3 regions of the Streptomyces sp. NPDC088400 genome follow, and region 1 is predicted to be linked to each of the others. Evidence: riboswitches for the same ligand, from Rfam matches in the RefSeq annotation. Region 1 holds a riboswitch; each other region holds the start of a gene.
What was found. A riboswitch is a leader RNA that binds a small molecule or an ion and turns the genes downstream of it on or off. The one in region 1 is predicted to bind thiamine pyrophosphate.
Positions count from the first base shown of each region.

Region 1 (10,357 bases):
CTGCTCTGGTGTCTCGTACCGGTCGCGGCGACGGTGCAGTTCGCGGTGGCGGTGGCACGTACGGATCCGGGTACCCGGCCACGTTCCGGACTGTCGGCGGTGGGCCTCGGCCCGGCCCGGCTCACGGTGCTGGCCGCCGTGTCGACCGCCGTGGCCTGCACGCTCGGCAGCGCGGTGGCCCTGCTGTTCTTCCTGCATCTGCGGGGCGACCTGACGGGGATGCCCTTCGACGGAGAGGCGGCGGATCTGCTGGCCGCGAAGCAGGCGCTGCCCCTGGGGGCGGTGCTCACGCTGCTGGCGGTGGTGCCGGTCCTGGCGACGGCGGCGACGGGGTTGTCGCTGCGGAGGCGTGGCCGTGGCGACGCGAGCGTCGTCGAGGGGCCCGCTCCGGCTCCTTCTCCTGCTCCCTCCTCCATTTCCCCTGCCACTTCCGGTTCGGGTTCCGGTTCGGGTTCCGGTTCGGGTGTCGCTCTCGCTGTCGCTGTCGAGGACGAGGCGGAACAGGCCGTCGAGCCGAGATCCGCACCCGCGCCGCTGCCCACCGCCCCGCCCGCACCCGCCGGACTGCCGTGGGGCGTCGCCGTCACGGCGGCGGGCCTCGCGATCGAGACGTACGCGAGCCGGGGCGGGGGCGGCTCCGCGCTGCCGCTGCCCGGTCAGTTCGACGGCAGCCCCGCCGGTGTCCTGGCCGGCTGGTCACTCACGGCCATCGGCCTCGCCCTCGCCGGTCCCGGCATCACCCATCTCTGCGGCCTCCTGCTCCAGGCCCTGCGCCCCGGCGCGATCCGCCTGCTGGCGGGCCGCACGCTGATGGCCGAGGCCCGCCGCATCGGCCGCCCGCTGGGCGTGCTGTGCGCGGTGCTCTCCGGCACGTTCGCCGCCTCGTCCCTGTACGGCCCCGGCGACGAACGCCCCTTCGGCCCGCTCACCGGCCTCGGCGCGGTCCTGGTCATCGGCTGCACGGCGGCCACGGTCCTGACGGCGACCCTGGAAGCCAGACAGGTCCGCGCCTCCACCACCCGGTCGCTCCACCGCCTGGGCGCCCCCGTCGCTCTCCTCCGCACCGCGGCGGCGCTGCGAGCGGCGATGATCGTGGCCGTGTTCACCCCGCTGACCTGGTCCGTCGCGGCCTTGGCGGCAGTACCCCTGACCAGGTGACGGGACCGGACGGGCCGACTGCCGGCCCGTCCGGCCGTACCACCGGGGCCAGGCCCTCGCCTCACATCCGGTAAAGCGCAGGAACCGTGGGCCTCGTCGCAACACCCGTCGGCCCACGTCCTATCGTGAGCCCATGGTGAATGGCGAGCAGTCCCACGCGCAGACGCAGGACCGCGAGATCGAGTCCCTCGACGAGTTCGACCGGACCGTCCACGGCGGAACCCTCGACGGGTACCGGTTGCAGTCCGTCGATCTGACGGGCCGTACGGACGATCTGCTCCGTACCGACACCTCAGGCGCCATCTTCCTCGGCTGCCCCATGGAGCCCGCCGCCGCGGACAAGGTACGGGCCGACGGCGCCATGGTCTTCCCGCCCGTGCCGAACCTCCCCTTCGACCCCTACCGGGGACTCCTCTACTCGCCCGACCAGCTCTTCGAGGGCCTCACGGAGGGCGGTTACGAGACCACGCCCGATGCCCGTGCCTACGACTGGTTCGAGCGGACCAAGGCCGACGGCGACATATTCGCCTCCATGCTCCGCTCGGTGCACGACGACGCGATCTCCGACGCCCTGGACGAACTGCTCGTCGGCACCCGGGTCGTGGGCGTCATGGGCGGGCACGCGATGGCCCGTGGCACCGACGCGTACGCGGGCGCCGCCCGGCTCGGGCGCTCCCTCACCCGTACCGGACTGACCGTCGCCACCGGCGGCGGGCCCGGCGCCATGGAGGCCGCGAACCTCGGTGCGTACGCCGCCTGCCACCCCGACGGCATGCTGGACGAAGCGCTCGAACTCCTCGCCGCGGCACCCTCGTTCGCCCCGTCCATCTCCGACTGGGCGCGGGCCGCCTTCGACATACGGGCCCGCTGGCCGAAGGGCGACGCTTCCGTCGGCGTCCCCACCTGGTTCTACGGCCACGAGCCGCCCAACGCCTTCGCCTCCCACATCGCCAAGTACTTCGCCAACGCCACCCGTGAGGACGGCCTGCTGGCCCGCTCCAACGCGGGAGTGATCTTCCTGCCCGGCGCGGCCGGCACGGTCCAGGAGATCTTCGACAACGCGACACCGAACTACTACGAGTCGCGTGGCGAGCCGACCCCGATGGTCCTGGTCGACCGCGTCCACTGGACGGAGCGGCTGCCCACCTGGCCGCTGCTCCAGGCGCTGGCGAGGGAGCGGTCCATGGAGTCCCGTATCGCGCTCGTCGACTCCGTGGACGAGGCACCGGAGGCGCTCGCCCGGCTCACGGCGGCCTGACCGGACGACGGGGCGGGGCCGATCTGACCATGGGTCGGGGCCCGTCATGCCGTCGGCAGTACGGTCGTCGCCGGGCCGCGGATCAACCCGTGGTCTGACGCGGCTCCCCGGCGCGATGTCCAAGAATCGGGGCATGAGCCGCCTCCTCAGGACATCGCGCACCGTGCGGGGACACCTGCGCCGTACGGTCGCCTCCCCCGCCTACCCCTGGGTCACCGGGGCCGTGCTGACCTGCTGCGAGGCGTCGGAGCTACTCCTGGTTGCGGACAGTCCGACGGTCTCGACGGGGCTGTTCTTCTCGGCCATGGAGCTGGTCTCGGCGGCGTCCCTGATGTGGCGCCGGACTCTGCCCGCCGTCGCGATCCTGACGGTGGCGTCGGTCCTGATCAACTTCGCCGCCAGCCCCCACTCCAACGTCTCCTACACGGCGCTGGTGAGCGGGCTGATCGGCTTCTACACACTCGGCAGACACCGGGTCCAGCATCCCGCGCTGATCGTCGGCGGGGGCTTCCTGGCGTCCCTGGCCGCGAATCTGTTCCATATCCGTACCTGGCAGACCATCGCCCCGGAGCTCGTGCCGCCGGTGCGGCTGGGCAACTCGCTCTCCCTGGGGCTGTTCGCCGAGACCTTCGTACTGACCGCGGTGATCCTGGGGGCGGTCAGTGCCGGGGACGCCGTACGGGCGCGTGCGGAGACCCGGCGCGAACGGAGCGCCGCGCAGGAGCAGTTGATCGCGATGGAGCGCCGTCAGGCGGCGGAGGCGGAGCGCGCGGCGATCGCCCGCGAACTGCACGACGTGGTCTCGCACTCGGTCTCGATGATCGCGGTCCAGGCGGAGAGCGCCGCGTACACCACACCCGGCCTCTCCCCGCAGGCCCAGACCGCCTTCCAGGACATCGCGGGGACGGCGCGCACCTCGATGGCCGAACTGCGCCGTCTGCTCGGTGTCCTGCGCACCCGGTCCGACGGGAGGGCGGCGACCGCGCCCCAGCCGACGCTCGACCGGCTGGACGAACTGCTGGAACAGCACCGGGCGGTGGGCGGCGACGCGGAGTTGCGCGTCACCGGCGAGCGGACCGGCACCGCCGAGCGGACCGGGCCGGCCGCCTCCTGGGAGCTGTCGGCGTACCGCATCGTGCAGGAGGCGTTGACCAACGCCCGTCGGCATGCCCCCGGCGCCCGTACGCTGGTGGAGATCGGCTACCGCGCCGACCTGCTGACGATCCGGATCGGCGACGACGGCCCCGGCCCCGCCGCCGACCGCCCCTGGGGGCACGGTCTGGTGGGGATGCGCGAACGGGCCGCCCTGCTCGGCGGGCGGCTCACGGCCGGTCCTGGCCCTGACGGCGGTTTTCTCGTGGAGGCTGAACTCCCTTGGTGATCAAGGCGATCGTCGCCGACGACCAGTCGGTGGTGCGGACCGGCTTCGTCAACCTGCTGTCCACCCAGCACGACATCAGGGTCGTGGGCGAGGCGGAGGACGGCGTCCAGGCCGTGCGTGTCGCCGCCGAGCAACGGCCCGACCTGGCGCTTCTCGATATCCGGATGCCATACAAGAACGGCATAGAGGCGGCCCGCGAGATCCTCGCCGCCTCCGAGGGCGCGACGAAGGTGCTGATCCTGACCACCTTCGACCTGGACGAGTACGTCTACGACGCGCTGGCCGCCGGGGCCGGTGGCTTCCTCCTCAAGGACGCGACGTTTCCCGAACTGCTCCATGCCGTACGGGTCGTGGCCCGGGGCGACGCACTGCTGGCGCCCGAGATCACCAAGCGGCTGATCGCGGAATTCGCCCGCCAGCGCGCGTCCGTACCGCCCGCGCGCACGCTGGAGGGACTCACCGCCCGCGAGGCGGAGGTGCTCGTCCTGATCGCGCGGGGCCTGTCCAACGCCGAGATCGCCGGACGTCTCACCATCTCGGACCACACCGTCAAGACCCATATCAACCGGCTGTTCGCGAAGATGCGGCTCCGGGACCGGGCGCAGGCGGTGATCCTGGCGTACGAACTCGGACTGGTCCGGGCGGGGTCCTCCGCCACGACGGCGGTTCCACGGCAGGTCGACCGGTTCGACGACAGTCTCTAGTGCCGCGACCGGCACTAGGCCGTGAGCACCACCACATCCTCGGGCGCGAAGGTGACCCCCACCGTCGTCCCCTCCCCCGGCGCGTCCCGCAGCCCGCACTCGGCCTCCAGCGCCGGCCCGCCGCCCCGTTCGTCCGGCCGCAGCAGTACGGCGACCCGGCTGCCCCGGAACGTACGGGCCTCGACCGTGCAGCGCAGTCCCTCTGCAGGGTCGACCAGCCGTACCCCGGCGGGCCGGACGAGTACCGTCCGCTCGCCCTGCGCGGAGCCTTCGGGCACCGGGATCTTGCCCCAGACGGTGTCGGCGGCCCCGCCGCTCACCGTCGCGGCCACGACATTGTCGAAGCCGAGGAACCGCGCCACGAACGCCGAGGCCGGCCGCTGCCAGACCTCCTGCGGGGGGCCGGTCTGGGCGATCCGCCCGTCCCGCATCACCACGACACGGTCGGCGAGCGCGAAGGCCTCACCCTGGTCATGGGTGACGGCGAGCACGGTTGTACCCAACCGCCCGAAGAGACCGCGCAGTTCGACCACCAGCCGCTCCCGCAGACCGCGGTCCAGCTGGCCGAGCGGCTCGTCCAGCATCAGCAGCCGGGGCTGTGGGGCCAGCGCCCGTGCCAGGGCGACGCGCTGCTGCTCGCCGCCTGACAGCGCGGCGACGGCCCGTCGGCCGGAGCCCGGCAGCCCGACGAGATCGAGCAACTCCGCCACCCGGCACGCCCGTTCGTCCCGGGACACCCCGCGCATCCGCAGCCCGAAGGCGACATTGCCGCCCACGTCGCGCTGCGGGAAGAGCTGATGATCCTGGAACATCAGCCCGACCCCGCGCCGGTGCGCCGGCACACCCGCCTGGTCGGTGCCGTCCAGCGACACCCGCCCGCCGTCCAGGTCCTGGAGCCCGGCGACCACCCGCAGCAGGGTCGACTTGCCGCTGCCGCTCGGCCCCAGCACGCAGACGATCTCGTGCTCGGTCATCTCCAGATCGACCGCGTCGAGAGCCGTGCGCGGTTCCGGTGCCGTGCGCGAATCCGTTCGCGGACCCTTAAGGCTCCCGAAACGTACGGTCACGTCCGACAGGGTCAGCAAGGCCATCAGAACTCTCCGGAGCGGTCGGTACGGATACGTTCGAGCACCAGCAGGGACACGGCGCACACCACCATCAGGACCGTGGACAGAGCCATCGCCTGCCCGTAGTTGAGCTCGCCCGGCCGCCCCAGCAGGCGGGCGACGGCGACCGGCAGCGTGGGCCGGTCGGGTCGCGCGATGAACACCGTCGCGCCGAACTCGCCGAGCGAGACGGCGAACGCGAAACCGGCCGCGACCAGCAACGCCCGCCGTACCAGCGGCAGATCGACCTCCCGCCAGGCGCGCAGCGGGGACGCGCCGAGAACCGCCGCCGCCTCGCGCAGCCGCCCGTCCACCGCCCGCAGCACCGGCAGCATGGTCCGTACGACGAAGGGGACGCCGACCAGCGCCTGGGCGAGCGGTACGAGGATCCAGGAGGCCCGCAGATCCAGCGGCGGCTTGTCGAGTGTGATCAGGAAGCCGAAGCCGACGGTCACGGCCGAGACACCGAGCGGCAGCATCAGCAGCGCGTCGAAACCCCGGACGAGCCGGCCCGCGCGCCGGGTCAGCGCGGCCGCCGCCAGCCCGCCCACGACGAGCGCGAAGGCCGTGGCGACCAGGGCGTACAGCAGTGAGTTCCGGACCGCTTCCCACGGCGGCACGAGGAACGTACCGCCACTCGCGTCCACTTCCCCGAGCGCCCGGTAGAAGGCGAGACCGTAACCTCCGGGACCGTCGAGGGAGCGCTCGACCAGCACCCCGAGCGGCAGCAGGATCAGCAGCAGCACGGTGCCGAAGACCCCGCCGAGCAGTGCCCACTGGCCGGTCCCCCGCGGCCTGCGCGAGGTCTGCGCGGGGTCCACCAGCCTCAGCGCGGTCTCCCGCCTCCGTACGGTCCACGCGTGCACCGCCAGGATCGCGCCGACCGCCGCGAACTGCACCAGGGTCAGCACGGCCGCGGTGGGCAGGTCGAGCAGTTCCGCGGTCTGCCGGTAGATCTCCACCTCCAGCGTGGAGAAGGCGGGTCCGCCCAGGATCTGCACGACCCCGAAGGAGGTGAAGGTGAAGAGGAAGACCATCAGGGCGGCGGCCGCGACGGCGGGTGCGAGGGCCGGCAGCGTCACCCGCCACCAGGCCGCGAGCCGGCCGGCGCCCAGCACGCGCGCGGCCTCTTCCTGGCGCGGGTCGAGCTGCGACCACAGACCGCCCACGGTCCGTACGACCACGGCGTAGTTGAAGAAGACATGCGCGAGGAGGATCGCCCACACGGTGGTGTCGAGCCGTACGCCCCACAGGTCGTCGAGCGGCCCGCCGCGCCCGAGCAGTGCCAGGAAGGCCGTACCGACGACGACGGTCGGCAGCACGAACGGCACGGTGACCACCGCGCGCAGCAGCTGTTTGCCGGGGAAGTCGAAGCGTGCGAAGACATAGGCGGCGGGCAGCGCGATCAGCAGGGTGAGCGCGGTGGAGGCGAGGGCCTGCCAGGTGGTGAACCACAGGACGTCGAGGATGTCGGGACGGCTCAGTACGTCCCCGGCGCGGCCGAGTTGCCAGACGCCGCCGGCCCTGAGCCCGCGGCCGACGATCGCGGTCACGGGGTACGCGAAGAAGACCGCGAAGAAGGCGACGGGCACGGCCATGAGGGCGAGCCGCAGCACGTTCCCGCGCCCGGCCCGCCCTGGCCGCCCCGGCCGCCCGACCGGCGCCTTGGCGTCGGCTACTTCACGACGAGTGAGGTCCACGACTGGATCCACTGCTCACGGTTGGCGGCGATCCTGTCGGGCGCCACGGTCTCCGGCTTGTCGACGGTCGCGCCGAACGTGGTGAACAGCTCGGGCAGCGGGACGTCCTTGACCACCGGGTTCACGAACATGTTCAGCGGCATGTCCGCCTGGAACTTCTTACTGATCAGGAAGTCCAGCAGGGCCTTGCCGCCGGCCTCGTTCTTCGCGCCGTCCAGCAGCCCGGCGAACTCGGTCTGCCGGAAGCAGGTGCCGGTCGAGACTCCGGTCGGGGCCTCCTTCGGCCGTGGCTTCGCGTAGAGCACCTCGACCGGGGGGCTGGAGGCGTACGAGACGACGAGCGGCCGGTCCGCCTTGGCCTTCCTGCCGCCCGCGGAGCCGGAGAAGTTCTCGTTGTAGGCCTGCTCCCAGCTGTCGACGACCTGGACGCCGTTGGCCTTCAGCTTCTTCCAGTACGCCTGCCAGCCGTCGTCGCCGTACCGCGCGACCGTACCGAGGAGGAAACCGAGGCCCGGCGAGGACGTCGCGGCGTTCTCGGTGACGAGCAGGTTCTTGTACTGGGGCTTGACCAGGTCGTCGAAGGACCGGGGCGGCGCGAGCTTCTTGTCCGCGAAGTACTTCTTGTCGTAGTTGACGCAGAGGTCGCCGGTGTCGATCGGGGTGACCCGGTGCTTGTCCTTGTCGAGCTGCGCACCGGCCTCGACCTGGTCGAGTCCCTTCGCCCGGTACGGCGTGAAGAGACCGTTGTCGAGGGCGCGCGAGAGCAGGGTGTTGTCGACGCCGAAGAAGACATCGCCCTGCGGCGAACCCTTGGTCAGGATCTCCTTGTTGAGCGCCGCGCCGGCGTCGCCGCTCTTCAGCACCGTGACCTTGTAGCCGGTCTGCTGGGTGAACGCCTTCAGTACGGAAGGGGAGGCCGCGAACGAGTCATGGCTGACGAGGGTGACGGTCCTGGACCCGGAACCGCTGTCGTCGGACGCCCCGGAACCGCCGCAGGCGGCGAGCGTCGGGACACCGAGGACGGCGGCGACCGCGCCGACCGCCATCCGTCTGATGCTGGTGGTGCTCACTGATTTCCTCCTGGGATATCCAGGAGAAGACGCGGCCCTGCCCGGGTCCGTACGGAACGGGCCGCGGGCAGGGCGCAACAGCTTGAGTGATGACCGAACTTCCTACCCAGAATGACCTGGGCAAGGTTCAGAGGGTCTGCGGCCGCTGCCCGCTCTCACGGACATGTGCCGCACTCTCAGCGCTGTGGCGCTCCCCTGTCGGAAATATGTAATGCGTTCGAACCCAGAGTACATGGAGGGCCTTTTTCGGCCTCGCCACCTTCAGCGTCTCGAACTTCGGTCCCTCAGCGCTCGGACGCCGCCAGCTGTCCGCACGCTCCGTCGATCTCCTGGCCGCGGGTGTCCCGTACGGTCACCGGCACGCCGTGCGCCGCGATCGCGTCGACGAACGCCTTCTCGTCCTCGGGCCGCGAGGCCGTCCACTTCGAGCCGGGCGTCGGGTTGAGCGGGATCAGATTGACGTGCACCCGCTTGCCCTTGAGCAGTCGGCCCAGCCGGTCGCCGCGCCAGGCCTGGTCGTTGATGTCCCGGATCAGGGCGTACTCGATGGAGACCCGGCGGCCGGACTTCTCCGCGTACTCCCAGGCGGCGTCCAGCACTTCGCGGACCTTCCAGCGCGTGTTGACCGGGACGAGCGTGTCGCGCAGCTCGTCGTCGGGCGCGTGCAGGGAGACCGCGAGCCGGCACTTGAAGCCCTCGTCCGCGAAGCGCAGCATCGCCGGCACCAGACCGACCGTCGAGACGGTGATCCCGCGCTGCGAGAGGCCCAGGCCGTCGGGCTCGGGGTCGGTGAGCCGGCGGATCGCCCCGACCACCCGGTTGTAGTTGGCGAGCGGCTCGCCCATGCCCATGAAGACGATGTTGGACAGCCGGGAAGGACCGCCCGGGACCTCTCCGTCGCGCAGGGCGCGCATGCTGTCGACGATCTGGTGCACGATCTCGGCGGTGGACAGATTACGGTCCAGACCGGCCTGTCCGGTGGCGCAGAACGGGCAGTTCATCCCGCAGCCCGCCTGGGACGAGATACACATCGTGACCCGGTCCGGATAGCGCATCAGCACGGACTCGACGAGGGTCCCGTCGTGCAGCCGCCAGAGCGTCTTACGGGTGGCGTCGTCGTCGCAGGAGATGTGCCGTACCACCGACATCAGGTCGGGCAGCAGCTCCGTCGCCAGCTTCTGGCGTGCGGCGGCCGGGATGTCGGTCCACTGCTCGGGGTCGTGTGCGTAGCGCGCGAAGTAGTGCTGTGACAGCTGCTTGGCGCGGAACGCCTTCTCGCCGATCGCGGCGACGGCCTCGCGGCGTTCGGTGGGCGTGAGGTCGGCGAGATGCCGCGGGGGCTTCTTGGCTCCGCGGGGCGCGACGAAAGTGAGTTCTCCGGGTACAGGCATGGTCCGTCCAGTGTCGCAGACCCCGCGCAGTGACCAGCTTGGCAGTGGATCCGTAGGGTCGTCAGCGGTCGTCAGTGGTCATCGTCGGCCCCGCCCGGACGGCCCGCGGACGGCCCGGCCGGCATCGCCGCTCAGGGCGAATGAGCTGCGGATCACTCCGCGATCAGGTCCCGGATCGCCTGTTCCGGCCAATGGCCGGCGGCCCCCCGCGACGCGGCGACGTAGGCCGCCACGACCTCCGCGTCCCAGGCCCCCGCCTCAAGCAAGCCGGAGGCGAGGAAACGCACGTAGGCGCGAGAGGGAGGAACCGAGGCCACGTCGTCCACCCCCCAAGGGGCGGTGAAGGTGAGGACGGGCAGCCCGTCCATCTGCCCCGCACACACGAGCGTCTCGTACCGTCCGGTCCCCAGCCTTGCGACGCCCGATGTGAGCACCTCGCTGAGATCGAGGTCCTCACCCGGGCTCCTGTACATCTCCTGAGCCGCGATGTCCGCGAACTGCGCCGACGAGACAAGGTGGGCGCGGGCATAGACCCGCCCGTCCGGTTCTGGGTCGTAGAAGGCTCGCCCGCCGCCCCAGACCGGCGACT
Region 1 covers NZ_JBIVMZ010000015.1:198,288-208,644, reverse strand. Annotated here, with positions in the region: gene ACIQD6_RS30955 (hypothetical protein) at 1-1,158, shown strand, start outside; gene ACIQD6_RS30950 (LOG family protein) at 1,292-2,416, shown strand; gene ACIQD6_RS30945 (sensor histidine kinase) at 2,550-3,797, shown strand; gene ACIQD6_RS30940 (response regulator) at 3,791-4,501, shown strand; gene ACIQD6_RS30935 (ABC transporter ATP-binding protein) at 4,516-5,592, opposite strand; gene ACIQD6_RS30930 (ABC transporter permease) at 5,592-7,205, opposite strand; gene ACIQD6_RS30925 (thiamine ABC transporter substrate binding subunit) at 7,283-8,353, opposite strand; TPP riboswitch at 8,459-8,584, opposite strand; gene rlmN (23S rRNA (adenine(2503)-C(2))-methyltransferase RlmN) at 8,662-9,768, opposite strand; gene ACIQD6_RS30915 (histone deacetylase) at 9,921-10,357, opposite strand, start outside.

Region 2 (10,357 bases), on a different contig from region 1:
GGATCGCGTACGGGCTGAACAGATCCCCGAGGCTCCCGACGTACTCCTTGTGCGCGTCGATCTTCATGCCGTGCACGATGTTGCCGAACACGACCCCCCACAGCACGGCGGGGATCAGCGAGGTCCAGAAGATCGTGTGCTCCCAGTTGCGCTGCCACTTCTCCTCGGTCCTCTTGGCCCGGTACTCGAAGGCGACACCGCGCAGGATCAGACAGATCAGGATGAGCAGCGTCGGCAGGTAGAAGCCCGAGAAGAGCGTGGCGTACCAGTCGGGGAAGGCGGCGAAGGTGCCGCCCACGGCGCTGAGCAGCCAGACCTCGTTGCCGTCCCAGACGGGCCCGATGGTGTTGATGAGGACCCGTCGCTCCTTGCGGTCGCGGGCCAGCAGCTTGGTCAGGACCCCGATACCGAAGTCGAATCCTTCAAGGAAGAAGTAGCCGATCCAGAGGACGGCGATCAGGACGAACCAGACGTCGTGGAGTTCCATAGCTCCTCAACTCCTCAGTACGAGAAGGCCATCGGCCGGTCGGCGTCCGCATGGTCGCCGCCGATCTTGGTGGGCGGGTTGAGGTCGTCGTCCGTGAGTTCGGGCGGCCCGGCCTTGACGTACTTCAGCATCAGCTTGACCTCGATGACCGCGAGGACCGCGTACAGCAGGGTGAAGACGATCATCGAGATGAGCACCTCGATCTGGGAGACGCCGGGGGAGACCGCGTCGGACGTACGCAGCACTCCGTACACGACCCATGGCTGGCGTCCCGTCTCGGTGAAGATCCAGCCCCAGGAGTTGGCGATCAGCGGGAAGAGCAGCGTCCAGAGGGCGGTGATCCAGTACCACTTGGCGAACTTCGGACTGAGCGCCTTGTTGTGGAAGAGCACCAGATTCGGCACTTCGTCCTCCCCCGTTCGCAGCGCGGGTGGCAGCAGGAACCTCTTACGGGTCAGCCAGAGGCCGAGCAGGCCGATGGCGAAGGACGCCATTCCGAACCCGATCATCCAGCGGAAGCCCCAGTAGGCGACGGGGATGTTGGGCCGGTAGTCACCGGGCCCGTACTTCTCCTGTTCGGCCTTGTTGACGTCGTTGATGCCGGGGACATGCGAGGTGAAGTCGTTGTTGGCGAGGAAGGAGAGCAGCCCGGGGATCTCGATGGCGACGTCGTTGCGCCCCTTCTCGACGTCCCCGTAGGCGAACACGGAGAACGGAGCGGGCGCCTCGCCCTCCCAGAGAGCCTCGGCTGCGGCCATCTTCATCGGCTGCTGCTTGAACATGACCTTGCCGAGGGTGTCGCCGCTGATGGCGGTGAACATTCCGGCGATCACGACGGTGATCAGGCCGAGCCGCAGCGAGGTCCGCATCACCGGTATGTGCTTCTTACGGGCCAGGTGGAAGGCCGCGATACCGACCATGAAGGCGCCGCCGACAAGGAAGGCGGCCGTCAGGGTGTGGAAGAACTGGGTGAGCGCGGTGTCCTGGGTGAGCACCTTCCAGAAGTCGGTGAGCTCGGCCCGCCCCGATTCCTTGTTGATCCGGTAGCCGACCGGGTGCTGCATCCAGGAGTTGGCCGCCAGGATGAAGTACGCGGAGAGGATCGTGCCGATCGAGACCATCCACATACAGGCCAGGTGGATCTTCTTCGGGAGCTTGTCCCAGCCGAAGATCCACAGTCCGATGAAGGTGGACTCGAAGAAGAAGGCGATGAGCGCCTCGAAGGCGAGCGGAGCGCCGAAGACGTCACCGACGAACCGCGAGTAGTCGGACCAGTTCATCCCGAACTGGAACTCCTGGACGATGCCGGTGACGACACCCATCGCGATGTTGATCAGGAACAGCTTGCCCCAGAACTTGGTCGCCCTGAGGTACTTGGGATTCTCCGTACGGACCCAGGCGGTCTCCAGTCCCGCCGTGAGCGCGGCGAGCGAGATCGTCAGGGGGACGAAGAGGAAGTGGTAGACGGTGGTGATGCCGAACTGCCAGCGCGCCAGGGTCTCCGGCGCCAGTGCGAGCTCCACGTCGCTTCTCCTTTCTCCTTGCATCGCCGTGATCAGACGGCAGCTTGCCCCTTTCGCCCTGGACGTAAGGGCGGGAACCGGGACACGCTTGTGAACGCGTTCACATTCACAAGCATTATGTCGCACGCCCTTCCGGATCTTCGTGGGGGGGGTCCCCGAAGGACGGAGGACCGTCCCGCGTCAAGAGCGCGAACAAGGGGACGGCCTGAAATGACCGTCCCCTACCGGAGAACGACCGTCCCTCACCGGAAACCGGACCGTCCCCCGCCCACCGCCCGACCGCCATCCGGCCCGGCTACAGCTCCTTGCGGAACGCCTCGGCCGACCGCAGGAACAGGTCGTTCGCCTCGGGTTCGCCGATCGTGACCCGTACTCCCTCGCCCGCGAAGGGCCGTACGACCACGCCCGCCGCCTCACACGCCGCCGCGAAGTCGAGCGTGCGCCCGCCGAGCCGCAGCCAGACGAAATTGGCCTGTGTCCCGGGTACGGTCCAGCCCTGGCCGACCAGCCCCCGGTACACCCGCGCACGCTCGGCGACCAGCGCGCCGACCCGCCCCATCAGTTCGTCCTCGGCCCGCAGCGAGGCGACCGCCGCCTCCTGTGCGATCTGGCTCACACCGAAGGGGACCGCGGTCTTCCGCAGCGCGGCGGCCACCGGCTCGTGCGCGATCGCGAAACCGACCCGCAGACCGGCCAGACCGTACGCCTTGGAGAAGGTACGCAGCACGGCCACATTCGGGCGGTCACGGTAGAGGTCGACCCCGTCCGGCACCTCGGCGTCCCGGATGAACTCGCGGTACGCCTCGTCCAGCACCACCAGCACATCGCCCGGCACCCGGTCGAGGAACCGTTCCAGCTCGGCCCTGCGCACCACCGTGCCGGTCGGGTTGTTGGGGTTGCAGACGAAGATCAGCCGGGTCCGCTCGGTGATCGCGTCGGCCATCGCGTCCAGGTCGTGCACCTCACCGGCGGTCAGCGGCACCTGTATGGAGGCCGCGCCGGAGATCTGGGTGATGATCGGGTACGCCTCGAAGGAGCGCCAGGCGTAGATGACCTCGTCACCGGGGCCCGCGGTGGCCTGAAGCAGCTGCTGGGCGACGCCCACCGAGCCCGTGCCGGTCGCCAGGTGCGAGGCGGGCACTCCGAAGCGGTCGGCCAGCTCGTTCGTCAGGCCGGTACAGGCCAGGTCCGGGTAGCGGTTGAAGACCCCGGCGGCCGAGATCGCCTGCTCCATCACCCCGGGAAGCGGCGGATACGGGTTCTCGTTGGAGGACAGCTTGTACGCGGCGGGCCCGCCGGACGCCGCCGGCTTGCCCGGCTTGTACGTGGGAACGCCGTCCAGCTCGGCTCGCAGCTTGGGGCTCTTCTCGCTCACCGCAGGTCCTCCTCGGCCGTTCACTGATCCATACGGCTTCAATACTGCTCACACCACCGCTTCAATACTGCTCACCCTATGAGGATTCGTGGCCGCTGCGAATGGCGGGCATCGTGAAAGCGTGGACACGTCGGGAGACGGCCGCGGCGAGGGGGAGCACTTGACGCCCTGACGCGCGCCGGTGGCTCGCGCCGTGGCGCGCGTCGCCCGTAGTGGTGAGTTGAGACCTCTTCGAAACATGGGCCCATCGACAGGTCCATCCCGCTCGTTGCATGGAAGAACGTAGCTACACCCCCCAACCTCCTGTCCATCCATGGCCGTTGGGTATTTTCGACCATGCAGAAACGTGACTGCGTACGGGTGAATATGCGACCGGCCCTACCGCCCGCCCGAGCCCTACTATCGGCTCGCCATGACAGCAGCAGGGAAACACCAGGTGAGCCGGACGGACACAACCCGCCGGGGCAGCCGGCAAGGTCGGGCGGGCATCCGGGACGTGGCCGCCGCAGCCGGTGTCTCCATCACGACTGTCTCGGACGCGCTCAACGGCAAGGGCCGCTTACCCGACGCCACACGACGCCATGTCCGAGAAGTCGCAGAGCGCCTCGGCTACCGGCCGTCCGCCGCGGCCCGAACCCTCCGTACCGGCAAATCGGGCCTGATCGGCCTGACCGTGACGACGTACGGGGATGAACCTTTCACCTTTACCGAGTTCGCCTACTTCGCCGAGATGGCCAGGGCCGCGACCTCCGCCGCGCTCGCCCGCGGCTACGCCCTCGTCATCCTCCCCGCCACATCCCGCCATGACGTCTGGTCGAACGTCGCCCTCGACGGCACCGTCGTCATCGACCCCTCCGACCACGATCCGGTCGTCACCGAACTCGTCCGCCAGGGCCTTCCCGTCGTCTCCGACGGCCGGCCCGCGGGCACCCTCCCCGTCACCGCCTGGGTCGACAACGACCACGAGGAAGCCGTCCTCGGCCTCCTCGACCATCTCGCCGACGCCGGAGCCCGCCGTATCGGCCTCCTCACCGGCACCACCACGGACACCTACACCCGGCTCTCCACCACCGCGTATCTGCAGTGGTGCGAGCGCGTCGGCCAGGACCCGGTCTACGAGTCCTACCCCGCCCACGACCCGTGCGCCGGGGCCGTCGCCGCCGACCGGCTGCTGGCCCGCCCCGACCGCCCCGACGCCGTCTACGGGCTCTTCGACCCCAACGGCACCGATCTGCTCGCCGCCGCCCGGCGGTACGGGCTGCGCGTACCCGAGGACCTGCTGCTGGTCTGCTGCAGCGAGTCCACCGTGTACGCCTCCACCGAACCGCCCATCACGACGCTCTCGCTCAAACCACGCCGTATCGGCACCGCCGTCATCCAGCTCCTCATCGACGCCATCGAAGGTCTCGACACCGGCCGGCCGGTCGAGCAGGTCATACCGACCGAACTGATCGTCCGGACCTCGTCACAAAGGCGTCCGCCACGCACCACGGTGAGCGCGCCCCGGTCCCCCACGGGCGATTGACCGAGTCGCCCAGGGGATCACCGAAGGACCAGACCATTCGCATTTCGGATGACCCATGCGAAAACGGTCGTAGATCCGGCGGTGCAATCGGATTCACCACCCCTGGTGCGTCACAGAGGGCGAGCGGCATTCCTATGATGGGCGCACGACACCACGGACCTTGTCCTATCGCCGGTGGGCTCACCCCCACCGGACCGGGCGAGGACCGAGAGGTGTACGGCGGCACGACGGTGGTGGAGGGGTCGATGACACAGGGGGCCGGCCAGGGACCTGTGGTGCGTACGGCGACGTTGCGCGACTTCCGCGTACCGCCTTACGCCCAGGTTCCCGTGCAGTCAGGAGAGCCCGGGGAGACGGGCCCCGTTACCGGTGGCCCGTCCGGGCATCCCGGCAACGCGGTCCCGAGCAACGAGCCGCCGGAGGGCTACACGCCCACCGCACGCGATCTTCCGGTGATCAACCGCGGGGACACGCTCCAGGTGCCCGTGGCCGCTGCCGAGACGAGCGGGCCCGACGGCCACGGCCCGCTCTATGTCGTCGGCGACGTGCACGGCTACCTCGACGAACTCGTCGCCGCACTGTCCGAGCAGAACCTCATCGACGCGGACGGCCACTGGTCGGCGGGCAACGCCCGCCTCTGGTTCCTCGGCGACTTCACCGACCGCGGCCCCGACGGCATCGGCGTCATCGACCTCGTCATGCGGCTCTCCGCCGAAGCGGCCGCCGCCGGCGGCTACTGCAAGGCCCTGATGGGCAATCACGAACTGCTGCTCATCGGCGCGAAGCGGTTCGGCGACACCCACGTCAACTCCGGTGCGGGCACCGCCACCTTCCAGGCGGCGTGGCTTCTCAACGGCGGCCAGCGCACCGACATGGAGCGCCTCCAGGACGTCCATCTCCAGTGGATGTCCCGGCTCGACGCGGTCGTCGAGCAGGACGGGCATCTGCTGATGCACTCCGACACCACGGCTTATCTGGACTACGGATCCACCATCGAGGACGTGAACGAGACCGTTCATCAGATCCTCACCCGCAATGACGCCGACGAATGCTGGGATTTGTTCCGCAAGCTCACCAAACGCTTCGCGTTCCGTGACGAGGGCGGCCCGCAGGCTGTTCAGGAACTGCTCTCCCAGTACGGCGGCCACCGCGTCGTCCACGGCCACAGCCCGATTCCCTATCTCCTCGGCGAAGTCGGCACAGAAGACGCGTCGGACGACGAAGGCGACACGGACCCAGTGGTGGAAGGGCCGCACGTATATGCCGATGGACTTGCCATCGCCATGGACGGTGGCGTCACCATGGCGGGAAAGCTGCTGGTGGTACAGCTTCCGCTGGATAAGTGAATCCACGCGGACGTGTGATTTACGCAAACCCCCTGTCACCTTGAGCCGAAACAGCTCTACCATCGGCTTATCCGTAGCAGGCTCTCCTCCGTTTCCGCCAACTGCCCGTTCCACACGGGCAACCAGGCCTTACGGAGTATCGGGGGATGCACATGAACAGCGCTCCGCACCTGCTGAGCGAGGATCGCGCGGATTTCGAGCGGATCCTCGACGACGCACTTCGTAATGCGCATGACCGTCCCGACCTCGCCGAGGTCGGGAAGCGGCTCAACGCCGAGCAACTGCGCACCATGGCCCTGAACGCCACAGCGCTGATCACCACGGCCGCCGCCGCCGAGTACGAGCATTACGCGACGATCCGCGAGGAATCCCGCTCGCCGGCCTCCGTCGCCTCCGGCTCCGTCCGCGATTCCGTCCTGGCCCCGGACGAGAGCGAAGAGACGGATTCCGGCGCGGGGTTCACAGCCGTCATCACCGTGCTGGTGCCTGTCCTCGGAGGTACCGCGGCGGCGATCTTCCTGCTCGTCGGCTACCTCCTCAAAGCACTCGATCCGGCGCCCGCCTTCGCCAACAGCATGCTGGCCGTCGGCTGGTTCTTCGGCGCCATCACCGTGGTCGGCATCCTGGCCGCCGCGGTCGGCCTGCTGATCACGGCCCTGCGCAACGGAGCGACCCAGCTCCCGGCCGAGGAAACGGGCGGCGGGGAGCTGTCGGACGAGGTGGGCCGCGCACGAGAAGCCTGGCGCCACGCCCTGCTGGAGCGGGGCATCCTGCCCTTCCTCCGGGCCGCCCTGGCCGACCCCAGCTCCGACCCGGCCGCGCCGGGGCCGCCCCGCTCGGTGAAGACCCTCCCCACGATCGGCTACAGCCGCCCGAACTACTCCAGCCCCGGCGAAGGCTCCACCGCCGGCCGGCGCCCGACCTTCTCCAGCCCGGACTTCACCAGCCCCGACTTCGGCGGACCGGAGCACAAGCCGGAATAGCCCCGGCCCGTGCTCCGATCCGTAGAGCCCCGTACTCGGATCCGTAGCGACCCGTGCTCCGATCCGTGGCGTCCCGCGCCCTGCGGCCCTGGAGGAGCCCGGAGGCAGGAGGAGCCCCGCCTGAGCGACTCAGTCCCCCGCGGAGGGGCTCCAGGCGGCTCCCAGCCCGTGCTGCGGCGCCCGCTGCCGGGCTCTCAGTCCGCCAGCGGCAGATAGACCCGGTTACCGGCCGCGGCGAACTCCTGGGACTTCTCCGCCATTCCGGCCTCGATCTCCGCCGCGTCCGCCGCCTCACCGTCGGAGACCCCGGCTGCCCCCATGTCGCCGCCGTGCCGGCGCCTGATGTCCTGAGAGATCTTCATCGAACAGAACTTGGGCCCGCACATCGAGCAGAAGTGCGCGGTCTTCGCCGGTTCGGCCGGCAGGGTCTCGTCGTGGAACTCCCGCGCTGTGTCCGGGTCGAGAGCCAGATTGAACTGGTCTTCCCAGCGGAACTCGAACCGCGCGTCCGAGAGCGCGTCGTCCCAGTCCTGTGCCCCCGGGTGCCCCTTGGCGAGGTCCGCCGCATGGGCCGCGATCTTGTAGGTGATGACACCCGTCTTGACGTCGTCGCGGTCCGGCAGGCCGAGGTGTTCCTTGGGGGTGACGTAGCAGAGCATCGCCGTGCCCCACCACGCGATCATCGCTGCCCCGATGCCGGAGGTGATGTGGTCGTACGCCGGAGCCACATCCGTGGTCAGCGGGCCGAGCGTGTAGAACGGTGCCTCCTCGCAGATCTCCTGCTGAAGGTCGATGTTCTCCTTGATCTTGTGCATCGGGACATGTCCCGGGCCTTCGATCATCGTCTGTACGCCCAGCCGCTTGGCGGTCGAGTTCAACTCCCCCAGCGTGCGCAGCTCGGCGAACTGCGCCTCGTCGTTGGCGTCCGCGATGGAGCCCGGCCGCAGGCCGTCCCCCAGGGAGTACGTCACGTCGTACGCCGCGAGGATCTCGCACAGCTCTTCGAAGTTCTCGTACAGGAACGACTCCTTGTGGTGCGCGAGGCACCACGCGGCCATGATCGAGCCGCCGCGCGAGACGATGCCGGTCTTACGGCGGGCCGTCAGCGGCACGTACCGCAGCAGTACACCGGCATGGACCGTCATGTAGTCGACGCCCTGCTCGGCCTGCTCGATGACCGTGTCCTTGTAGATGTCCCAGGTCAGCTCCTCGGCCTTGCCGTCGACCTTCTCGAGCGCCTGGTAGAGCGGCACGGTACCGATGGGCACGGGGGAGTTGCGCAGCACCCACTCGCGGGTGGTGTGGATATTGCGGCCGGTGGAGAGGTCCATGACCGTGTCGGCTCCCCAGCGGGTCGCCCACGTCATCTTCTCCACCTCCTCCTCGATGGAGGACGTCACGGCCGAGTTGCCGATATTGGCGTTGACCTTCACCAGGAATCGCTTGCCGATGATCATCGGCTCGATCTCCGGGTGATTGACGTTGGCCGGCAGTACGGCACGGCCTGCGGCGATCTCCTCGCGGACGACCTCCGGGGACACGTTCTCCCGGATGGCGACGTACTCCATCTCGGAGGTGATCTCCCCGCGGCGGGCATACGTGAGCTGGGTCACCGCCTGCCCGCTCCGGCCCCGGCGCGGCCGGCGCTGCCGGCCGGGAAAGACGGCGTCGAGACCCCGCAGATCGGTCGCTCCGCTCCGGAGAAGCCCCTCGCGCGGCGACGTGTGCTTGAGCCCGTCGTCCTCCGGGCGGGCCGGTCGGCCCGCGTATTCCTCGGTGTCCCCGCGCCCGATGATCCAGTTCTCCCGCAGCGGCTCGAGGCCGTGGCGTACATCGGTGTCGACAGTGGGGTCGGTGTACGGACCGGACGTGTCGTACAGCGTCACGTCCTTGCCGTTGGTGAGGTGCACTTGGCGGACCGGCACATGAAGATCCGGGCGCGAACCCTCGATGTATCCCTTGTGCCAGCCGATGGGCCGTCCGGCCTCGCTCGGAGTCTCCGAGCCGGAGGCAGGCGTGTGTGCGTCCTGATGGGTCATGAGACCTACTCCCTACGCCGGCATTACCCGGTAACAGGTTCAGCGGTCGGCGCAGCGCAGGAGTCCAGGAGATGCTCCCGGGCCTACACAGTCAGCGCCCTCTCAGCCCGGTGCTCCGAGCTCCCGCGTGTGCAAAGGTGCCCCCACGCTAGCGTCAGTTCCGGCGTGCTGAACAGAGGGGGCCTTCTTTGCTGAGCTTTCTTGCGATGATCGGTCGGTGACCCCACCACAGCAGTCCCACGAACCGCATGGCCATTCGCACAGCCATGGACCCGCCGCCCCGGTCTCCCAGCACCTTCGCAAAGTCATCGCGGCGATCCTGATTCCTTTCGCGGTCGCCGTGGTGGTCGGGCTCGCCGTGCTCTGGCCGGGGGGTGCGCCGTCGCACGAGCGCACCGGTGTCGGCTTCGACCGGCAGACGGAGCAGGGACGGGTGGTGCAGCTGGAACAGGTCGACTGCAAGGACGTGAATGCGTCCCAGGTGCCGTCGACCGGTGACACCTCGACGCCTCAGGGACGTGAGGCACAGCAGGCGGAGACCGGGAAGTGCAAGAAGGCGACGATCGAGGTCACGACCGGCAAGGACAAGGGGCGGACCTTCCTCGAGGTCGTCCAGCCGGACGCGCCTCGGCAGTTTCACGTGAAACAAGGCGTTGTGGTGGCCTACGCCCCCGACGCTCCCCGTGATCTTCAGTACTCCGTGACTGACGTGAACCGTAAGTTGCCCATGGCCCTGCTGGCCGGGATCTTCGCGCTCGCGGTGGTCGTGGTGGGACGGATGCGCGGTGTCATGGCGCTCGTCGCACTCGCCGTCTCGTTCGCGGTGCTGACCCTGTTCATCCTGCCCGCGATTCTGCAAGGCTCGAATCCGCTGATCGTGGCGGTGGTCGGGGCCAGCGCGATCATGCTGATCGCGCTCTATATGTGCCACGGTCTGACGGCTCGTACCTCCGTCGCGGTTCTCGGCACACTGATCTCGCTGCTGCTGATCGGGCTGCTGGGGTCGCTCTTCATCGGCTGGGCGAGTCTGAGCGGCAACACCGATGACAACACCGGTCTGATCCATGGCCTCTATCCCG
Region 2 covers NZ_JBIVMZ010000005.1:345,615-355,971, reverse strand. Annotated here, with positions in the region: gene cydB (cytochrome d ubiquinol oxidase subunit II) at 1-487, opposite strand, end outside; gene ACIQD6_RS15695 (cytochrome ubiquinol oxidase subunit I) at 502-2,010, opposite strand; gene hisC (histidinol-phosphate transaminase) at 2,306-3,385, opposite strand; gene ACIQD6_RS15685 (LacI family DNA-binding transcriptional regulator) at 3,798-4,910, shown strand; gene ACIQD6_RS15680 (metallophosphoesterase) at 5,156-6,256, shown strand; gene ACIQD6_RS15675 (hypothetical protein) at 6,403-7,239, shown strand; gene thiC (phosphomethylpyrimidine synthase ThiC) at 7,434-9,278, opposite strand; TPP riboswitch at 9,271-9,415, opposite strand; gene ACIQD6_RS15665 (YibE/F family protein) at 9,496-10,357, shown strand, end outside.
Region 2: linked by a shared signal. The riboswitch ahead of thiC (phosphomethylpyrimidine synthase ThiC) and the one ahead of ACIQD6_RS30925 (thiamine ABC transporter substrate binding subunit) in region 1 are both predicted to bind thiamine pyrophosphate.

Region 3 (10,357 bases), on a different contig from region 1:
CGCGTCCACGGGGGAGTTCACCCGCACGGAGGCGATCTTGACCTTGAGCCCCTCCTCCTTGAGGGCGGTGGCCGCGTCGTCCACGGTCTCCCCGGTCACATCGGAGACCTCGACCGGGCTGCCCTTGCTCACCACCAGCGCGACGCCGGAATCGGGCCGCACCTCGGTCCCGGAAGCCGGGGACGAACGGATCACGGTCCCCTGCGCGATGTTGTCGTCGAACGACCGGTTGACCACTCCCGTAGCCAGCCCGGCCTTCTTCAGCGTCCGCCTGGCCTCGGCCAGGGGCATGCTCTCCAGATCGGGGACCTTGACGATCTTCGGGCCGCGCGAGATCACGATGGTCACCGTGCCGTTGCCCCGGATCCGCGCGCGCGGATCGGGATCGCTGCCCATGACCGTGCCGCGCGCGAAGGAATCGCTGAAGTCCTTGCCGACCTTGACGTCGAGCCCCTCGTCGGAGAGCCGCTTCCTGGCCTCCTGCTCGCTCTGGCCGAGCAGCGAGGGGACACGGGTGAACTGCCCGGAGTTGATGTACCAGACACCCGTCCCCACGCCGAGCACCAGCAGCACGGCGACGATCGTCGCGAGGACGCCACGCCGGGGCATTCCCACGCGGCGCCGCGGGCGAGCCCGCCGGTCCGGAGGCGTACGGTCCGCAGGCGCCATCTCCAGCCGCGAGGTGCGCTGGACCCGCGCCTCCTCCGGTACGTCCTCGGCGGGAAGGATGCGCGGGATCACCGTCGTACGACCGTCGGCGGCCACGCCCTCCTCCGCCTCCGGCTTGGCCTGCGGCGGTACGGCGTCCAACTGCGTGTCACTCAGCGCGGCACGGGCCTCACGGACCAGGGCGAGCAGCGCCACCGCGTCGTGCGGACGTACATCGGGGTCACGGGCGGTGGCCGTCGCGACCAGCTGGTCCAACTCGACAGCGAGCCCGGGAACGGCGGCCGACGGCGCCGGTACGTCCTCGTTCAGATGCCGGTAGAGAATCTGGGCGGGCGTGTCCCCGCCGTGCGGCTTGGCGCCGGTCAGCATCTCGTGCAGAACGACACCGCAGGCATACACATCGACCCGCGTGTCGGACTCGCCGTACTCGATCTGCTCCGGCGCGAGATACGACACCGTGCCGAGGACGGTCCCGGTCGTGTTGGTGACATCACCCACGGTCCGTACGAGACCGAAATCGGCGACCTTCACCCGGCCGTCGTCCCCTATCAGCACGTTCTCGGGCTTCATGTCCCGGTGGACGAACCCGGCACGATGCGCGGAGCCGAGCGCCGCGAGCACCGGCTCCAGAATGTCCAGCGCGGCCCGTGGCTGAAGCGCGCCACGCTCCCGCAGCACATCCCGGAGCGTGCAGCCGGCGACATACTCCATCGCCAGATAGACATACGCCCCCTCAGCACCCTGGTCGAACACCGCGACCACATTGGGGTGCGACAACCGCGCCACCGACTTGGCCTCACGGATGAAACGCTCCACGAACGAGACATCGGCGGCGAGCGCCGGGTGCATCACCTTGAGAGCGAGAACGCGGTCGAGCCGGGTGTCGACGGCCCGGTAGACCGTGGCCATACCGCCGACAGCGATACGCGCGTCGATGCGGTAGCGGCCGTCGAGCACCTGCCCGACGATGGGGTCATTGAGGGTCGTATCCACGCAGGTGAGTCTACGAGCCGGAGCGGATGCTCCCGTAGCCCCTCTGTTTTTGGGGCTCGGTTCGCCGGACGACCCAACCAGAACGTCCGGGCACCCCCACCCCAGACCGGAACCCACACCCCAACCTCAGCCCCCACCGACCCCATCACCCCACCGGGGGCGGCGTACGGAACCACGAGGCGGCGCGCAGCCAGGCGACGGGCGGGAGGGGGACGGGGGCGCAGGAGGTGACGTGTCCGGACGTAGAGCGTGATTTGTGCCGCACACCGGCCCGCACCCGACCACGAAACCCGCACGCGGCGTAAATCATGCAGTCCGGACATGCGCCTCCGGAGCCCCCGGCCCCCGCACCCACCACAAACCCGCACCGTCCCGCATCCCCCGCCGGACGGCGCTCCGCACCGTCCCGCATCCCCCGCCGGACGGCGCACCGCCGTCAGAAGAACGGCCGCTCCGGATCCAGCGCCGCCACCCCCTCCACAGGCGACGACGCCGTAGCGAAGTGCCGCCGAGGAATCCGACCGGCCCGCCACGCCAGCCGCCCCGCCTCCACCCCGTACCGCATCGCCTCGGCCATCAGCACCGGTTCCTGCGCCCGGGTGACCGCCGACGCCAGCATCACCGCCGCGCAGCCGAGCTCCATCGCGAGCGCCGCGTCCGACGCGGTGCCCGCGCCCGCGTCGAGGATCACCGGGACGCGCGCGTGCTCGACGATCAGCTGGAAGTTGTGCGGGTTGCGGATGCCGAGCCCGGAGCCGATGGGCGAGCCCAGCGGCATGATCGCGGCGCAGCCGACGTCCTCCAGTTTTCGGGCGAGTACCGGATCGTCGTTGGTGTAGGGCAGCACGGTGAAGCCGTCGTCGACCAGGGTCTCCGCCGCGTCGAGCAGCTCGATCGGGTCGGGGAGCAGGGTGCGTTCGTCGGCGACGACCTCTAGTTTCACCCAGTCCGTGCCGAGCGCTTCGCGCGCGAGGCGGGCGGTGAGGACCGCCTCTCCGGCGGTGTAGCAGCCGGCGGTGTTGGGCAGGGCGCGGATGCCCAGAGAGTCGAGTACGGACAGGACGGAGCCCTGGACCGTGGGGTCCAGGCGGCGCATCGCGACCGTGGTGAGTTCGGTGCCGGAGGCGATCAGGGACCGTTCCAGTACGTCGAGGCTGGGCGCCCCGCCCGTCCCCATGATCAGCCGTGAGGTGAAGGTGGTGGAACCGATGGTGAGCTGGTCGTCGGCCATGGGGCTCAGCCTCCCTGGACGGCGGTGAGGACTTCCACGCGGTCGCCGTCGCCGAGCCGCGTGCCGGACCACCGGGTGCGCGGGATCACCGTCTCGTTGACGGCGGCGGCGACGCCCGAGGGCGCGGGGGTGAGGGTCGCGACCACGAGGTCCAGCGTGGTGGCCGCGGCCAGTTCGCGTGGTTCGCCGTTCACGTAGACGTTCACGGAGGCGTTGGCGTTGACGTTGGCGTTGACGTTGGTACCGGTCATGAGGGCTGCTCCTGATGTACGGAGACGGAGGCTGCGGAGGCGGAGGCTGCGGAGTAGGAGTCGGGGGAGAAGCGGCGGGGCGTGAACGGCCGGGCCTCTTCCGGCAGTTCGCCCGTGGTCAGAGCGTCGGCCATCGCGTCGCCGGTGACGGGCGTGAGGAGGACCCCGTTACGGAAGTGGCCGGTGGCCAGGTGCAGTCCCGGCAGCGTGGTGGGCCCGAGCAGCGGCGCGTTGTCCGGCGACCCGGGGCGCAGTCCGGCGAGGGTCTCGGTGAGCGGCAGCTCGGTGATGCCGGGGACCAGTTCGTGGGCGTCGCGCAGCAGCTCGTACACCCCGCCCGCGGTGACCGTGGTGTCCCAGCCGAGGTCCTCGCTGGTGGCGCCGATGACCAGCTCGCCGTTCGCGCGCGGTACGAGGTAGATGTGGCTGCCGCGCACCACCGCCCGTACCGTCCGGGACAGGAAGGGCGCGTACGGGCCGGGGACGGTCAGCCGCAGGACCTGGCCCTTGACGGGCCGTACCGGCGGCGTGATGTTGTCCGGTACGCCCGCGAGCCTGCCGCTGAGGCTGCCGCCCGCCAGTACCACCTGGTCGGCGGTGAGCGTACGGCCGTCGGAGAGTACGGCGCCGGCGGCCCGGTCCCGTACGACGGAGAGGCGGTCGGCCCAGGCGCGGTGGAAGATCACCCCGGCCCGCTCGCAGGCCGTCAGCAGGGCCGCTGCCAGCCGGCGCGGGTCGATCTGGTGGTCGCCGTCCACCCGCAGGCCCCCGCGCACGCCCGGCGCGAGCATCGGTTCCAGGCGCCGGCACTCACGGCCCGTGAGCCACTCCGAGGCCAGCCCCGAGCGCTGCTGGAAGGCGTGCAGCTCGCGCAGCTGGGCGCGGTCGTCGGTGTCGAGGGCGACGGCCAGGGTGCCGCAGGCGCGATAGCCGGTGTCCTGGCCGCCGGCTTCCTCCAGCTCCGCGACAAAGCGCGGGTAACGCTCGGCGGAGGCGAGATTGAGCCCGAGCAATGCCTGTTCGCCGTAGTGGAGTTCGGTGACGGCGGCGAGCATGCCGGCCGCGACCCACGCGGCCCCGCCACCGGGCTCGGGGTCCACGACGGCGGTACGCAATCCGCGCTGCGCCGCCCGCCAGGCGGTGACCAGGCCGATGATCCCGCCGCCGATGACGAGCACGTCGGAACCCGTGTCCGTACCGCCCGTACCGGTGGTGCTCGTACGGGGTTCTCGACCGGGCGTATGAGCTGTATGAGATGACTGCATGGGCGTCCAGCCCCTCCCTTCGCCGGCATGACCCGGATCAGGTTCGTACGGTCGGAGGCTGCCTCGGCCTCCCTCTCAGCCCGGTGCGCCCGGACTCCCGCGAGGTAGTGTCGACGGCCAGACTAACGCCCTGTTCCCGGGCGCAGTAGGGGAGTGTTCGCGTGGGCCCGTTCGCCGGGCGGACTCGTTCCCCCGGCCCCCGGGGGGCTCCGTCGACGCCGGTCTCGCCCGCTGCCGCGCCGGGCTGGACGAGAGGCTCCTTTCCTGACGGATCATCAGCTGTCTAAGGTGATCGGGTGAGCGAGCAGCGGATGTGGACGGATCAGGGTCAGAGCCAGGATCAGCAGGGGCAGGGGCAGGGGCAGGGGCAGGGGCGGACGGAACAGCCGCGCGTGGTCATCGTCGGCGCGGGCATGGCCGGCGTACAGACCGCGGTGGCCCTGCGGGAGAAGGGCTACGGCGGCCCGGTCACCCTGATCGGTGCCGAACCCCACCCGCCCTACGACCGGCCGCCGCTCTCCAAGGCGGTGCTGCTCGGACAGACGGCCGGTTCGGCCTTCGACATCGACTTCGAGGGGCTCGCCGTCGACCTGCGGCTCGGGCTGGAGGTGACCGGGCTGCGGGCGTCCGCGAGGGAACTCGACACCCCCGTCGGCCCCGTTCCGTACGACATCCTGGTCATCGCCACCGGCGCGGAGCCGGTGCCGCTGCCCGGCACCGAGGGCGTCTCCCACGTCCACCTGCTGCGCACGCTGGACGACGCGGAACGGCTGCGCCCGATCCTGGAGCAGCGGCAGGAGATCGTGGTCGTCGGCGCGGGGTGGATCGGCGCCGAGTTCGCGACGGCCGCCCGTACGGCGGGCTGTGTCGTGACGGTGGTCGAGGCGGCGGACGCGCCGTTCGCGGGCGCCCTGCCCGCCGAGGTCGCCGCGCCCATGGCCGACTGGTACGCGGAGAGCGGGGCGGAACTGCTGACGCACGCGCGTGTGGCGGGCGTCGAACCCGGCACGGTCGTCCTCGCGGACGGCCGGCAGCTGCCCGCCGACGCGGTGGTCGTCGGCATCGGGGCACGGCCGGCGACAGGCTGGCTCACCGGCTCGGGCGTCGCCCTCGGTCCGGACGGCTCGGTCACGGCGGACGAGCGGCTGCGGACCTCACTGCCCGAGGTGTACGCGGTGGGCGACTGTGCCTCCTTCCCGTCCGCCCGCTACGGCGAGCGGCTGCTCGTACACCATTGGGACAACGCGCTTCAGGGGCCGCGTACGGTCGCCGCCCAGGTCATCGGCGAGACCGAGCAGGTCTACGATCCGGTGCCGTATTTCTGGTCCGAGCAGTTCGGTCGCTTCGTGCAGTACGCGGGCCACCACGAGTTCGCCGACACGCTGGTGTGGCGCGGTGATCCTGCGGGGGCCGCCTGGTCGGTGGTGTGGCTGCGGGAAGAGGTGCTGGTGGGGCTGCTGGCGGTGGGCAGGCCCCGGGATCTCGCGCAGGGCCGCAAGCTGATCGAGGCGGGCGCGCGGCTGGACCGGGAGCGGGCAGCGGATCCGTCGGTGCCGCTGCGGAAGGCTGTTGTCTGAGCGCTCGGTGACGGTGTGCGACCGTGACGGTACGGGGTGAGTGCGGGATGACCACGTCAGGGGTGCGGTGCGTGTGCGTTGCGGTGCTTCTGTCGGGCTCACCACCTGCGGTGACCCACCACGCCCTCGGCACAGGATGACCACGGCCGGGGTGCGCGCGGTGCCTCTGTTGGGCCCACGGTCCACAGTGACCCACCACGCCCTCGGCACAGGATGACCACGTCCGGGGTGCGCGCGGTGCCTCTGTTGGGCCCACGGTCCACAGTGACCCACCACGCCCTCGGCACAGGATGACCACGTCCGGGGTGCCTCGGGTACCGTCTGTCAGTCCCAGATGGCACGCTTGTCCTGTGACCGAGATTGACGCAAAGATCGATGCTCTCGTCCCCGCCTGGCTTCACCTGCCCGACATCGCGGAAATGCTCGATGTCGAGGTGACGCGTGTGCGGCAGCTGGTGAAGGAAGGCCAGCTGATCGCGGTGCGCCGCGGCGAGAACAGGACGCTCCAGGTGCCTGCCGCCTTCATTGACGGCAACAAGGTCGTCAAGGGCCTCGCCGGGACCTTGACGCTCCTGAAGGACGACAGCTTCACCGACGAAGAGATGCTTGAGTGGCTCTTCACCCCCGACCCGACCCTGCCGGGCACGCCCGCGCAGGCGCTCAGTGAGAATCGCGGCACGGAGGTGAAGCGCCGGGCCCAGGCGCTCGCCGTCTGACGAGACCATCACTCGCGGTGTACGGCGACGCCATGACCGCGCCGCGCGGTCATCAGTCGCCGTACACCGCCGACCCGACGGGGGATCTTTTTTCATGCCCACGGCTCATGCGCTGTCCGATGCCCGGCTCTACCTCTGTACGGACGCGCGCAAGCGGCAGGGGGACCTTCCCGCGTTCCTCGATGCCGTGCTCGCCTCGGGCGTGGACATCGTGCAGCTGCGGGACAAGGGCATGGAGGCGGCCGAGGAGCTGGACCACCTCAGGGTCTTCGCCGACGCCTGCCGCCGCCACGGCGCGCTGCTGGCCGTGAACGACCGCGCCGATGTGGCGCATGCCATCGACTCCGACGTACTGCATCTGGGACAGGGCGACCTGCCCGTCCCCGCGGCCCGCGCGATCCTCGGGGAGGCCCCGCTGATCGGCCGTTCGACCCATGCCGAGGCCGAGGTGGACGCGGCTGCCGTCGAACCAGGCGTGGACTATTTCTGTACGGGCCCGTGCTGGCCCACCCCGACCAAGCCCGGCCGTCACGCGCCGGGGCTCGATCTGGTGCGTCATGCCGCGTCGCTGGCCACGGAGCGCCCGTGGTTCGCGATCGGCGGGATCGACGCGGCCCGTCTCGACGAGGTGCTGGACGCCGGTGCCCGCAGGGTCGTCGTCGTGCGGGCGATCACCGAGGCCGACGACCCGGCAGAGGCTTCGGCCGCACTGGCCAAGCGGGTGCGGGAACGCGCGCTGTGACGGGTGACCGCGCGGTGTGACGGCCGACGCACCGGGTGACGCGTGGACGCACCGGGTGAGGTGTGGACGCACCGGGTCAGTGGGCGTGGTGCCGTACGGCACGGCAGTCGCCCGGCGGATGTCCGGCGGGTGTCCGGTGGGTGTTCACGGGTGTTCGCCGGTCGGTCGTAGGTGTCCGAACAGTGGACAGTTAACCGGCAAACCCGGCAAATCCCCTGGCACGGTTGGGTGAGCGCCGTGCCATCGATAGCCTGCATGTATGGCCCTTGGCACAGCTTCGACCAGATCGGATCACGCACTGACCGTGCGTGATCTCCTCGCGACCGGCAAGACTTCCTTCTCGTTCGAGTTCTGGGCGCCCAAGACCGAGAAGGGTGAGCGCAACCTCTGGAACGCGCTGCGCCGGGTCGAAGCGGTGGCCCCGAGCTTTGTCTCCGTGACCTACGGCGCCGGCGGCTCCACCCGCGAGGGCACCGTCAAGGCCACCCAGCAGATCGCCTCCGACAGCACGCTCACGCCGGTGGCGCATCTCACCGCGGTCGGCCAGTCCGTCGCCGAACTGCGGAACATGGTCGGGCAGTATGCCGACGCCGGGATCCGCAACATCCTCGCCGTGCGCGGCGATCCGCCCGGCGACCCCATGGGTGAGTGGGTCAAGCACCCGCAGGGCGTGCGCTACGCCGCCGAACTGGTCAGCCTCATCAAGGAGTCCGGGGACTTCTGCGTCGGGGTGGCGGCCTTCCCCGAGATGCATCCGCGCTCCTCCGACTGGGACTCGGACATACGCCACTTCGTGGACAAGTGCCGGGCCGGTGCCGACTACGCGATCACGCAGATGTTCTTCGAACCCGAGGGCTACCTGCGGTTGCGCGACCGGGTCGGGGCCGCGGGTTGCGCGACACCGATCATTCCCGAGATCATGCCGGTCACCAGCGTCAAGATGCTGGAGCGGCTGCCGCAGCTCAGTACCGCGGTCTTCCCGCGGGAGTTGAAAGAGCGGATCCTCTCGGTCAAGGACGATCCCGCCGCTGTACGCTCCATTGGCATCGAGTTCGCGACGGAGTTCTGCGCCGGTCTGCTCTCCGAGGGCGTCCCCGGCCTGCACTTCATTACACTCAACAACTCCACTGCGACGCTCGAAATCTACGAGAATCTCGGACTGCACGAGCAGTCGTGACCGGCCGTACCCGCCTTGTCCCGGGGCGGTGACCGCAAGAGAGGGGCGGGCATGGGCTGGACGGTCCTCTATATCGCGTTCGGCATCGTGGCACTGTGGCTGCTGGGCGAGGTGCTGCTCCAGTACAAGGCGCGACTGCGCTGGCGCCTGCTCGCCTTCACCGGATTCATGGGTGTGGTGCTCGGTGTCCTGGTGCCCTCCGTCTTCGTGATCGCCGTGGGCACGATCGCGTTCGCGATCGGCCAGACCTATGTGACGCTCTCCTTCCGCCGCGGCTTCTCCACGGGGTGGGCGATCGGCGGCCGCCCGGGGGCCAGCCGCCGTCGCAGGCCCGGTGGCAAGGCCGCCGACCGTGAGCCCGCGCTGGAGGTCTCGGATCTGGAGTACGAGCCGGTGACCTCCGCCGCCGAGACCACCGCCGCGTACGAGGCGGCGCCGTCGGCCGCCGAGACTTCCCCGGTGTACGAGCCGGAGCCGATGCCCGACGAAACCGGGCAGTACGGCGTCTACAACGACGCGGCCCAGGACGCGCGGACACCGGGACAGCCGCACCACTCCGGCACGAACGAGTACGGCGGCGGATACGGCACCTACCCCTATGAGCAGCCCGTGGGCCAGGGAACGTACGGGGCGCAGGACGCCTACTCCGGCCAGGGCACCTACGCGGACCAGGGCGGCTACACCGGCCAGGACGACTACGCGGCTCAGTACGACTACGGCAACGGCCAGCAGCAGTACGCCGCGTACTCCGACCCGTACGTCGGCTCGGCCAACAGCGGTCAGCAGTACGGTTCGTACGACAGCTTCGGTGGCCAGCAGCAGTACGCCGACCCCTACGGGGGGCAGGAGCAGTACGGCAACGACACTCCGCCCGGCGGGGTCTGGGTCCCGCAGCAGCGCGACCGCGACGGGGACCAGCCGCAGCCCCCCGGTTACGACCCCGGTTACAACGACCAGCAGTACCGCTACTGACGGGCAGTCAGCGGTGCAGCGGCCAGCGGTGCAGTGGTCAGTGGCCTCGCCGGATGGGCCGTGGCGCGGCGGACCGTCGGCCGGGCAGCCCTTCGCCCGACAGGCAGTCCCCGGCAGGCCAGTCACCCTCCCCGGGAGATTCTGGCTGTGCCGGGAAGCTCTTCGGACCGGAGCGTGCGGCTCGGACCGGAGGTGCGGCTCGGACCGCGCGCCGTCACTGTGAGCCCCGGAAGCCCGCTCCTTCGACGATCAGCCCCGCGACCAGTGCCCCCGACATCCCGGCGTGGGCGAGCCCGCCGCCCGGATGCGCCCAGCCGCCCGCCAGATAGAGCCCGGACATCCGGGTGACGTTCGACGGACGCAGCAGCCGGCCTCCCGCTCCGGCCAGCGCGGGCGCCGGGACCGAGCCGCCCGTCGCCCCTGTCTCCGCAGCCGTGTCGGCGGGCGTCCGCACCTCGCGCCGGACGAGCCGCTCCGCCACTCCCGGCACGGCCGCTTCGGCCGCCGCCACCAGCACATCCGCGTACTGCTCGCGCAGCGCCCCGTCGGACCAGTCCACCGGGCCGTGCGGCGCGACCGTCGCCGTGACCGTCACCGCCTCATGGCCGTCGTCGGGGCGCGTCCCCGGGTCGTCGGGCCGCAGCACCGTGACCGTCGGGCGCCGCGCCGTGCCACCGGCGAAGATCTCGGCCGCTTCGGCGCTTCCGTCGGGGGAGTGCACCACCGTGCGGTGCGCCGCGTCCCCGTCCCGTGCCCCGCGCAGC
Region 3 covers NZ_JBIVMZ010000004.1:564,347-574,703, forward strand. Annotated here, with positions in the region: gene pknB (Stk1 family PASTA domain-containing Ser/Thr kinase) at 1-1,662, opposite strand, end outside; gene ACIQD6_RS13815 (thiazole synthase) at 2,099-2,893, opposite strand; gene thiS (sulfur carrier protein ThiS) at 2,899-3,099, opposite strand; gene thiO (glycine oxidase ThiO) at 3,141-4,409, opposite strand; TPP riboswitch at 4,407-4,520, opposite strand; gene ACIQD6_RS13830 (NAD(P)/FAD-dependent oxidoreductase) at 4,721-5,986, shown strand; gene ACIQD6_RS13835 (Rv2175c family DNA-binding protein) at 6,337-6,702, shown strand; gene thiE (thiamine phosphate synthase) at 6,797-7,444, shown strand; gene metF (methylenetetrahydrofolate reductase [NAD(P)H]) at 7,704-8,621, shown strand; gene ACIQD6_RS13850 (hypothetical protein) at 8,673-9,593, shown strand; gene ACIQD6_RS13855 (phytoene desaturase family protein) at 9,808-10,357, opposite strand, start outside.
Region 3: linked by a shared signal. The riboswitch ahead of thiO (glycine oxidase ThiO) and the one ahead of ACIQD6_RS30925 (thiamine ABC transporter substrate binding subunit) in region 1 are both predicted to bind thiamine pyrophosphate.